3 regions of the Rhizobium sp. BK377 genome follow, and region 1 is predicted to be linked to each of the others. Evidence: predicted binding sites of a transcription regulator. Region 1 holds the regulator's gene; each other region holds the start of a gene.

What was found. Region 1 encodes LexA, which represses DNA repair genes until DNA is damaged. Its sites were predicted from a motif close to TGTTCNNNNTGTGTTCNG; they were not measured.
Region 2: FHT92_RS20980 (helicase-related protein) is a predicted target of LexA. The motif match lies at 2,131-2,148, and genes of this name have one in related genera.
Region 3: ruvC (crossover junction endodeoxyribonuclease RuvC) is a predicted target of LexA. The motif match lies at 1,253-1,270, and genes of this name have one in related genera.

What each region holds. Positions count from the first base shown of each region.
Region 1 is NZ_JACIAC010000001.1:99,009-102,287, reverse strand. Features, by position in the region: gene FHT92_RS00470 (ComEC/Rec2 family competence protein) at 1-1,547, shown strand, start outside; gene lexA (transcriptional repressor LexA) at 1,528-2,253, opposite strand; gene FHT92_RS00460 (VOC family protein) at 2,449-3,279, shown strand, end outside.
Region 2 is NZ_JACIAC010000005.1:280,538-283,816, forward strand. Features, by position in the region: gene FHT92_RS20980 (helicase-related protein) at 1-1,968, opposite strand, end outside; gene FHT92_RS20985 (DUF3309 family protein) at 2,825-2,980, shown strand; gene FHT92_RS20990 (YMGG-like glycine zipper-containing protein) at 3,007-3,261, shown strand.
Region 3 is NZ_JACIAC010000006.1:315,358-318,636, reverse strand. Features, by position in the region: gene FHT92_RS23275 (methyl-accepting chemotaxis protein) at 1-1,063, opposite strand, end outside; gene ruvC (crossover junction endodeoxyribonuclease RuvC) at 1,312-1,836, shown strand; gene ruvA (Holliday junction branch migration protein RuvA) at 1,849-2,463, shown strand; gene ruvB (Holliday junction branch migration DNA helicase RuvB) at 2,534-3,279, shown strand, end outside.

The DNA of each region.
Region 1 (3,279 bases):
CCGACGAGAGACGGGCGATCTCGGATGAAACGACGGAAGCGCTGCGGCAATCCGGCCTTGCGCATATCATCGCGATCTCCGGTCTCAACATGGCGCTCTCCGCCGGCATCTTCTTTGTCGGCCTCCGCGTCATTCTCAGCCTGTTTCCCGGCATTGCCCAGGCATGGCCGACCAAGAAGATCGCGGCGGCCGGCGCGCTCGCTGCGGTGACGGCCTACTATCTGATCTCGGGTTTTGCCGTCTCCGCCGAACGCGCCTTCATCATGATGGCGATCATGCTGGTAGCCGTCTTCTTCGACCGTCCGTCGATCAGTCTCAGAAACGTGGCGCTTTCCGCTCTCGTGATCCTCGCCGTCTCGCCATCGGAAGTGCTCGGACCAAGCTTCCAGATGTCTTTCGCCGCGACGCTTGCCCTGGTTGCCGGCTACGATCTCTGGAAGGGGCGCCCGATGCGGGAGAATGCCTTTGCCAAGCTGCCGATCATGAAACCCTTCTTCGTCGTCGGCGGATTCTTCGGGGGCGTCTTCCTGACGTCGTTGATCGGTGGTTTCTCGACGGCACTGTTTTCGATCGAGCATTTCCACCGCCTGACTGCCTATGGCCTGCCGGCAAATCTCGCGGCTATGCCGGTTATTTCCTTCATCGTCATGCCGGCCGGGATGCTGGCGATGCTGCTGATGCCTTTTGGCCTTGATGGTCCGGTATGGCAGGTTGCAGGCTTCGGGCTTGATCTGGTGATAAAAATCGCAACGACGGTATCGGGCTGGGGTGGCAATATTGATGTGGGCCGCTTGCCCGGTTGGTACTTCCCGGCAGCCGTCTTCGGCTTTCTGCTGCTGACCCTGCTCAGAACCCGTCTGCAGCACATGGGAACCGCAATTGTGGCGGTCTCAACGCTTGCTGTAGTGCTGCTTCCGTCACAAGCGATGCCCGACATCGCCATTTCCGAAGATGGCGGCCTAGTCGCTATAATCGACGGACAGGCGATGGCTTCGAACCGTGAAAAGCCGCCCGCCTTCATCTTCGAACAATGGCAGAGGGCACTTGCGATCGAAGAGCATCAGAAGCCGGTTATGCTCCAAGTTGCCAAGGCGCCACCCACTGCGCCAGACGGCAAAAGGCTGCAGCTCTCGCCAGAACAACAGGATGAAGCGAGAGAGGCGATGAAACAGTCAGTTGCCACCGGTCGCCCTTCACGCTTCTCCTGCCTGAAGAGCGCCTGGTGCACCGCCTTGCTCGGCAATGGAAAGAAACTGACCGTCATCGACAATGCTGCCTATCTCGGGCCCGCCTGTGATACGGCTGATATTGTCGTGACCGCTGTTCGATTGCGCTTCGACCGTTGCCGTTCCGGCGCGCTGCTCTTTACCGGCGAAACGCTGCGCAAGACGGGTTCTGTTGAACTTCGATTCACCGATAAAGGAGCGGAGGTCGCAATCGCATTCGACACATTGCGGCGCCCTTGGATGCGCCACCGCGCCTATGACTGGCGCAGCAACACATTCGCAGACGCCAGCCTGTCGCCGGTCAGTGATAGCGGCGAATGAGGCCGACGAGCTTGCCCTGGACCTTGACACGGTCCGGTGGAAAAATGCGGGTCTCGTAAGCAGGGTTTGCTGCCTCGAGCGCAATCGATGCGCCCTTGCGGCGGAAGCGCTTGAGCGTGGCTTCCTCGTCATCGACCAGCGCGACGACGATATCGCCCGGATTGGCGGTGCTGCCATTGCGGATAATAACCGTGTCGCCATCGAAAATCCCGGCTTCGATCATCGAGTCGCCGCGAACTTCGAGGGCATAATGCTCGCCTGAACCCAGCATATCGGCGGGAACGGTGATGTCATGCGTATTGTTCTGGATTGCCGAGATCGGAACACCGGCAGCGATGCGGCCCATGACGGGAACGGAGACCGCATTGCTGTTATCGGCCGCGGGTGCGGGCTTTGCCGAGGCAGGAGGTGCCACCGGCTGGGGTTTGCCAAGACTGCCCTCGATGACGCTCGGCGAAAAGCCGCGCCGCTGCTGCAGGCTTGGGTTATAGGCTTCCGGCAATTTGATGACTTCGAGCGCACGAGCCCGGTTCGGAAGCCGGCGAATGAAACCGCGTTCCTCGAGCGCCGTGATCAGCCGATGGATACCGGATTTTGAGGCCAGATCCAGAGCGTCCTTCATTTCGTCGAAAGACGGCGGAACGCCTGACTCCTTCATCCTTTCGTGAATGAAAAGAAGGAGTTCCTGTTGTTTGCGCGTAAGCATGGCGTCTAACCCCATCTTGAAACAAATCCAGAACGGACACTATATGTTCCATATGTGTTCTGCAAGTAGCTAAATTTTCGTAAAACTTCTGTTCATTCTGTCGAGAATTTTATTTTTCTTGGCCCCCAAGCCTTCCCGGCCTTGTCTCATGGCGCTTGCTGAAGCACATCTCCTTGTAGTTGCTGGAGGGAACTGATGAGCCAAGAAACGCTTCCGATCGATCATCTCGTTTTGCCGGTTACCGATATTGATCTTGCGCGCGAAAGGCTGGGCAAGCTTGGCTTTACCGTCGCGCCCGATGCCCGACATCCCTTTGGCACGGAAAATGCCTGCGTTTTCTTCGCCGATAAAACCTATATCGAGCCGTTGGGTGTGGCGAGTGTGGAGGAAAGCGAGGAGACGGCGCGTGAGGGGAATGTTTTTACTGCCCGCAACCAGGCTTTCCGCTTCCGCTGCGGCGGCGAGGGACTGTCCGCCATCGCCTTCGCGACAGCGGATGCGAGGCATGAACATGCTCGGTTCGCGAGGGACGGCATAAGTGCAGGTTCTGTGCTGCAGTTCGAACGTCCTGTGAAAATGCCTGATGGTACCGAAAGCGTTGCCGGCTTTCGGCTCGCTTTTGCCGGCGATCTCCGGGCGCCGGATTTCTTTCTCTTCGCTGTCGAGCGCGTCAACCCGCTTCCTGCCGACCGCAGCGCGCTGGAGACTCATGCCAACGGCGTGACAAACATTGCCGAGATTGTTCTCACCGCGCAGGAGCCGGCAGCCTTCAGCGAGTTCGTTCGCACGGCCGCAAAAGCTGCCTCTGCGGAGGAAACGAGTTTCGGGCTGGACGTCCCTACCGGAAAAGCGAAAATCAGCCTGATGACCCCTGAGGGGCTGGAGGCCTACTACGATCTGGTGATACCGGATACCGATCGCGGCCTGCGCGGCCGGGCCGTCCTCTTTGCCGTCGGCGATCTGGCCGTGACAGAAGCGCATTTGGCTGCTAACGGGGTGACCTATACACGCAAGGGCAACCGTATT
Region 2 (3,279 bases), on a different contig from region 1:
TTCTGTCACGTCGCGGCGGAAGAGCACGCCGAGATTCTCGACAAGCTGGAAGGCGAGCCCCTTGGCAAGGCCCTGCAGGTCTTCAGCGCGCGACAGGTCCTCGAGCGACTTCAGAACCGTGCTGATATGATGATTGACGAAACGTTCGATACGAGCGGCAACATGGTCGCGCGCATTGCCAGCAAGCTGCTCGTCGGCGAGCAGGATGACGCGCGGACGCATTACATGGTCGCTGCCCGATAGGCGGCCGACGGGATCGCCGAGCCAACGGATGAGTCCATCAGAGCCAATCGCCAGATCGGCATTGCCTGCGGCATGCAAGCGTGCGGCCCTAGCTTCGAATTCGAGAGCGAGCGCCTTCTGCGACGCAGACTGAACCGCCTTGGCGTCAGGCCCGTCCGTTCCGCCCACAGGCGTAAAACGGAACCCGGTCAACTGCCCCACATGATGTCCTTCAACAAAGACATCGCCATTCACACTGATTTCAGCTTCCAGCATCGCATTCTCTCTCAGGCGCTTCATGAGCACAGATGTCCTGCGATCAACAAAGCGTTTCGTCAACCTTTCATGTAACGCGTCGGACAATCGATCTTCGATTTCCCGCGTCTTTTCCTGCCAGTGTGTCGGATCGGCAAGCCAGCCGGGCCGATTCGATACATAGGTCCAGGTCCTTATCTGCGCGATTCGCGCCGAAAGCGTGTCAATTTCTCCATCTGTACGATCCGAACGGTGAACCTGCTCTGCAAGAAATTGCTCGTTCACCGTGCCATAGCGCACCAGATCGGAAAAGAGGGTAGAAATAAGATCGGCATGTTGCGCAGGCGTTATGCGCCGATAGTCCGGTAGAGCGCAAGCCTCCCAGAGCTTTTCGACTCGCGCCGGAGTATTGGCGATATCAACAATTTCCGGATAACGCGACAAATGTTCGAGCGCCTGCTGGTCGACCGCCGGCAATGCCCGCGTCAGACCCGGTAAGCGCGGACCGGTGTCAAGGCTTGCCCGCAGGGATTGTATCGTCGAGAAATCGAGATCCTTGGTCCGCCATTGCAAAACCTTGACGTTGTCGAATTCGTGGCCTTCGATGCGCCGCACGAGCTCCTCGTCGAATGGTGAAACCTGACCGGTTACACCAAAGGTTCCGTCGCGCACATGGCGCCCGGCGCGGCCCGCTATCTGGCCGAGTTCACCGGGATTGAGATTGCGGAACTGATACCCGTCGAACTTCCGGTCCTGCGCGAAGGCCACATGGTCGACATCGAGGTTAAGCCCCATGCCGATCGCATCAGTTGCAACGAGATATTCGACATCGCCCTCCTGATAGAGCGCCACCTGCGCATTGCGGGTGCGAGGGCTAAGAGCCCCGAGCACGACTGCCGCACCGCCGCGCTGGCGCCGGATCAGTTCCGCGATCGCGTAGACTTCGTCAGCCGAGAAGGCAACGATCGCCGAGCGCTGCGGCAGCCGCGTGATTTTCTTCTGCCCAGCATAAAGAAGGTGAGAAAGCCGCGGCCGCTCCGTGACCGTTATCCCCGGCAGAAGCTGCTGCAGGATCGGCCGCATGGTGCCGGCGCCCAGCAGGAGCGTCTCGTCACGGCCGCGCAGATGCAGGATGCGGTCTGTAAAGATGTGGCCGCGCTCGAGATCTCCGGCGAGCTGCACCTCGTCGATGGCGACGAAGGCTGCCTTGGTTTCCCGCGGCATCGCTTCGACCGTGCAGACGGAAAAACGCGCGTTCGGCGGCGAGATCTTTTCTTCGCCGGTCACCAGCGCCACGTTGTGGGCGCCGACCTTTTCGACCACACGCGTATAGACTTCGCGTGCCAGCAACCGGAGCGGCAGGCCAATGACACCCGTGCCGTGTGCCACCATGCGCTCGATCGCGTAATGGGTTTTGCCGGTATTCGTCGGCCCGAGCACCGCGGTCACGGCGCGCCCGCTCGGTATTATCGGCTGCGAAGTCAGGGTCATATTCCATGCAAGTGAGGCGGTAACGCCCCAGGGTCAAGTCGGAGCTGCGGATGAGGCAGGAGAACACATGGACAGCCGAAGCTCCAAACGCAAGGGCAGATTTGAAATAGACTTTGCATCCCGCACGGAAGTTACAGCCCGCTAAGTCCTTGATTTAAGATTCGGAACAGCTTGAGAACGAATCGGAGACGAATCACTGACTCCGGCTGATTCAGCTTTTGTTCACGGCTAAGTATTGATTTTGAATCACTTTTTTCCACTAGATGCTGAATCGGCAAAGCCTGCGTGAAAACGAATGTCGGCAACCGCGATTAACGCTTCCTGCTATTTGCAAAAACGGCAAAGCGCGACCCCGAAATTAACGCTTCGATCAAAGCCGGAACGAATCGGAGACGAATCGCTGACCGCCAAGTTTTCCCTTTTCGTTCACGGCGAGATGTCGTGGGCGTTTTCACTACCGACCCAAGATACGGATCTGGGGTTTGCCGCAGCCGTTCCAACTGCCGGATCCCATTAATCCTCTGGATGCCGAATTTACGGAGTTTAAAGCATCCGGAATTGGTGAGCCGATGAAGGGTCGCGGCTGATCAAAGCCGGAACGAATCGCTGACGAATCGGAGACATTTTCATTTTCTTGATTTGTTCACGGCAACATATTGTATTCAAAGAGAATTTTAACCATATCACAAATGCCCGATATTATTTCGCCGCCTTGCTTTGTAGGGCACCGGCTAAAGTCGGCTCCTCCGCAGCGGCTGATAGCGCCACCGTAATATTCCAGGAGCTTAGCCGGGAACAAAAATCGCGGATACGTGTTTATAGTCCAGTTGAAATGAGGATGAGGCAGGACAACACCATGCTTGGCACGATACTTCTTATTATCCTTATTCTGTTATTGATCGGCGCCTTGCCGAATTGGGGTTATAGCCGCGGATGGGGCTATGGACCTTCCGGTGGTTTGGGGTTAGTTCTCGTCATCATTATCATTCTTGTATTGATGGGCCGAATTTAAAGGCCGATAACCTGGGGAGTTTAGACATGAAAAAGATCATCCTTAGCTGCGCTCTCATTGGCGCTCTCGCCTCCTGCACCCCGACGGAGCAGGGCACGGCGATTGGTGCGGGCACGGGCGCCATCATCGGCGGCGCTGTCTCCAACAGTTGGGGTGGCGCGGCAGTCGGCGCAGTCGCCGGCGGTCTGACTGGCGCTCTCATTGGCCATTCGGTCGAGCGCCAAGGCTACTGCATCTATCGCGATCGCTACGGCCGCCGTTACGAAGCACGTTGCCGCTGATCGATCCCGGCCCATCGG
Region 3 (3,279 bases), on a different contig from region 1:
CGATCGAGGTCAGCAGCGTGGCGATCTCGATCGAGCCAGCGTTCAATTCGCTGAGCAGCATGCTTTCAACGACGAGGAAACGGTCGCCACGATAATCAATGCCACGCACATAGGCGCGGGCCGCACCATCGGCGCGATCGAAATCCGCGACCGTCATTGCCGAACTCGCAAGTGCATCCTTGATGAAGGTGAACGGCGCAGTATCCAGCGTTGCAAGCTGACCAGATGCATTGAGGCCGACGGCCGAGCCATCTGCCGAAATGATGGCCGCCTTTGCCGTGCTGCCGGACACGATACCCTTCGCGAGAATGCTGGTGACGACATCGTCGCGCACCTTGAAGAGCATCAGCCCCTTCGCCTGCCCGAGCTTGACGATCGGAACTGCATAGAAGATCGCCGACTTGCCGCTTCCTGCATCGACGCGCAGACCGGAGAAGGCCGTCGGCGCGGAATCGTCGGTCGCCTTGGCGGTGTTTTCCATTGCCTTGGCATAGGCGATGCCCGCTCCGGTCGATTTCCAAGCATCTGACTTCAGGTTTTCGGCGAAGTCGTCGTTCTTCTTGTAGGAATAGAGCACGGTGCCATCGAGATCGACGATCAGGAGGTCGCTGAAGGCGGTATCGGCGAGGTCGCGCGCCACCTCGCCCTGCGTCTTCTCATGGCTCGAATAGTAGAAACCGCTTGGCCCCTCGGGCTTTGCAAGCTTCTCGCGCTGGTCGGCCGGGTTCGGATTATTCGTGATGAAGGCCTTCTTCAGCTCCCCGCGTGCGTCACCCGAGCTCTTCTCCATCGTCTTCCAACCGCTCTTCAGGTTGGTGATCGACATCTGCAGCGCTTCGATACGCGCAATCGAGGTCGCTTGATTTTCAAGCTGCACAAGCTGATCCTGCAGCATGTCGCCGCGGAAGATCAAGACGCTCTCCTTGGCCTTCAGCGCCTGCTCGTCGGAAATGCGGCTGCTGGCGAAATAGGCGAGGATATTGATCACCGCGACCGAGAGCGTGGTCAGCAGGATGAAGGTGGCTATCACCTTGAAGGACAGGGACTGAAATCTCTGAGCCATGAAATACGAACCCTTCGGAACAGCGGCGCCGGCGAGTGGAAGCACGGAGACATCACCCGCCGGTTGAAATGCAAACAGACCATCAGAAGCCTTAAGCTTTGCGAAAGCTGGCCCCTCTCACATTTGACGGACTAGAATTCAGGCATCCGGTTTAATTCGCGGTAAACACCGCCCCGCAAAAACAACGAATGTTTTCGCTTTGTTCACACATCAATGGCACTTATTTCGTCATCGCTATAAGGTGAGCTATGCAAAACACGATTCGTATCATCGGTATCGATCCCGGCCTTCGCCGCACCGGATGGGGCATCATCGATACGCTCGGCAATTCGCTGCGCTTCGTTGCCTCGGGAACTGTCACTTCGGATGGTGACATGGACCTCGCTTCCCGCCTCTGCCAGCTGCATGACGGCCTTGCCGATGTGGTCCATTCCTACAAGCCGGATGAGGCCGCCGTCGAGCAGACTTTCGTCAACAAGGATGCGGTAGCAACCCTCAAGCTCGGCCAGGCCCGCGGCATCGCCATGCTAGTGCCGGCCCGCGCCGGTCTCCCGGTATCGGAATATGCGCCGAATGCCGTGAAGAAGACCGTCATCGGTGTCGGTCACGGGGAGAAGCAGCAGATCCACATGATGCTGAAGATCCTGATGCCGAAAGCCGAATTCAAGGGCAACGACGCCGCCGACGCTTTGGCAATCGCCATCTGCCACGCCCATCATCGCGGCAGCAACAGAATGCGGGCAGCTGCCAACGCTCTCGCAACCCATCCTTGACGGAACAATATCATGATCGGCAAGCTGAAAGGCATTATAGATGAGATCGGCGACGACTATGTGCTCGTGGATGTGCACGGCGTCTGCTACGTCGCCTATTGCTCGGCGCGCACGCTCTCGAAGCTCGGTTCCGTTGGAGAAGCCTGCGTGCTCTTTATCGAAACCTATGTGCGCGAGGACCAGCTTAAGCTCTTCGGTTTCCAGACCCGGCTCGAGCGCGAATGGTTCAATCTGCTGCAAAGCGTGCAGGGCGTCGGCGCGAAAGTGGCGCTCGCCGTGCTTTCGACCCTGACACCTCCCGAACTTGCCAATGCGATCGCCCTCCAAGACAAGACCGCCGTTTCGCGCGCCCAGGGCGTCGGTCCCAAGGTCGCGATCCGTATCGTCACCGAACTCAAGAACAAGGCACCTGCCTTTGCCGGCGAGGCGATTAATATCGGCCTCAAGCAGGAGATCGGCGAAGGCGTGGCAGCCGCTCCCGTCGCCGACGCTGTTTCGGCGCTAACCAATCTTGGCTATTCGCGCGATCAGGCCGCCAATGCGGTCGCCGCCGCCATGAAGACAGCCGGCGAGGACGCAGACAGCGCCAAGCTGATCCGCCTCGGCCTGCGGGAACTTTCGCGTTGATTGCCCGACGGGATGTCAACGGCGACCGCTTGGTGTATGGACTTGAGCAAGCTTTGAACGGAAGTGCCTGATGACCGCTGATCGCCTGATAGCGCCTGAAAAGCGTGGCGAAGACCTGGATACGACGCTGCGCCCGCAGTCTCTGGACGAGTTCACCGGCCAGGCGGAAGCGCGTGCCAATCTCAAGATTTTCATCGAAGCAGCCAAGAACCGAGGCGAGGCGCTGGATCACGTCCTCTTCGTCGGTCCGCCGGGCCTCGGCAAGACGACGCTGGCGCAGATTATGGCGAAGGAACTCGGCGTCAACTTCCGCTCGACCTCCGGCCCGGTCATCGCAAAAGCCGGCGATCTCGCTGCGTTGCTGACCAATCTCGAAGAGCGCGACGTTCTTTTCATCGACGAAATCCATCGCCTCAATCCGGCGGTCGAAGAAATCCTCTATCCGGCCATGGAAGATTTCCAGCTCGACCTCATCATCGGCGAAGGCCCGGCCGCCCGCTCGGTGAAGATCGATCTGTCGAAATTCACGCTCGTTGCCGCGACCACCCGCCTCGGCCTGCTGACGACCCCGTTGCGCGACCGTTTCGGCATTCCGGTGCGCCTGTCCTTCTATACGGTGGAGGAGCTGGAGCTGATCGTTCGCCGCGGCGCCCGCCTGATGGGCCTTGGCATGACCGATGACGGCGCCCGCGAGATCGCGCGGCGCGCTCGCGGCACGCCGCGCATCGCCGGCCGCCTGCTGCGCCGCGTACGCGACTTCGCCGAAGTCGCAAGGGTCGAAGCCGTCACCCGCGAGGTCGCCGACGAGGCGCTGAC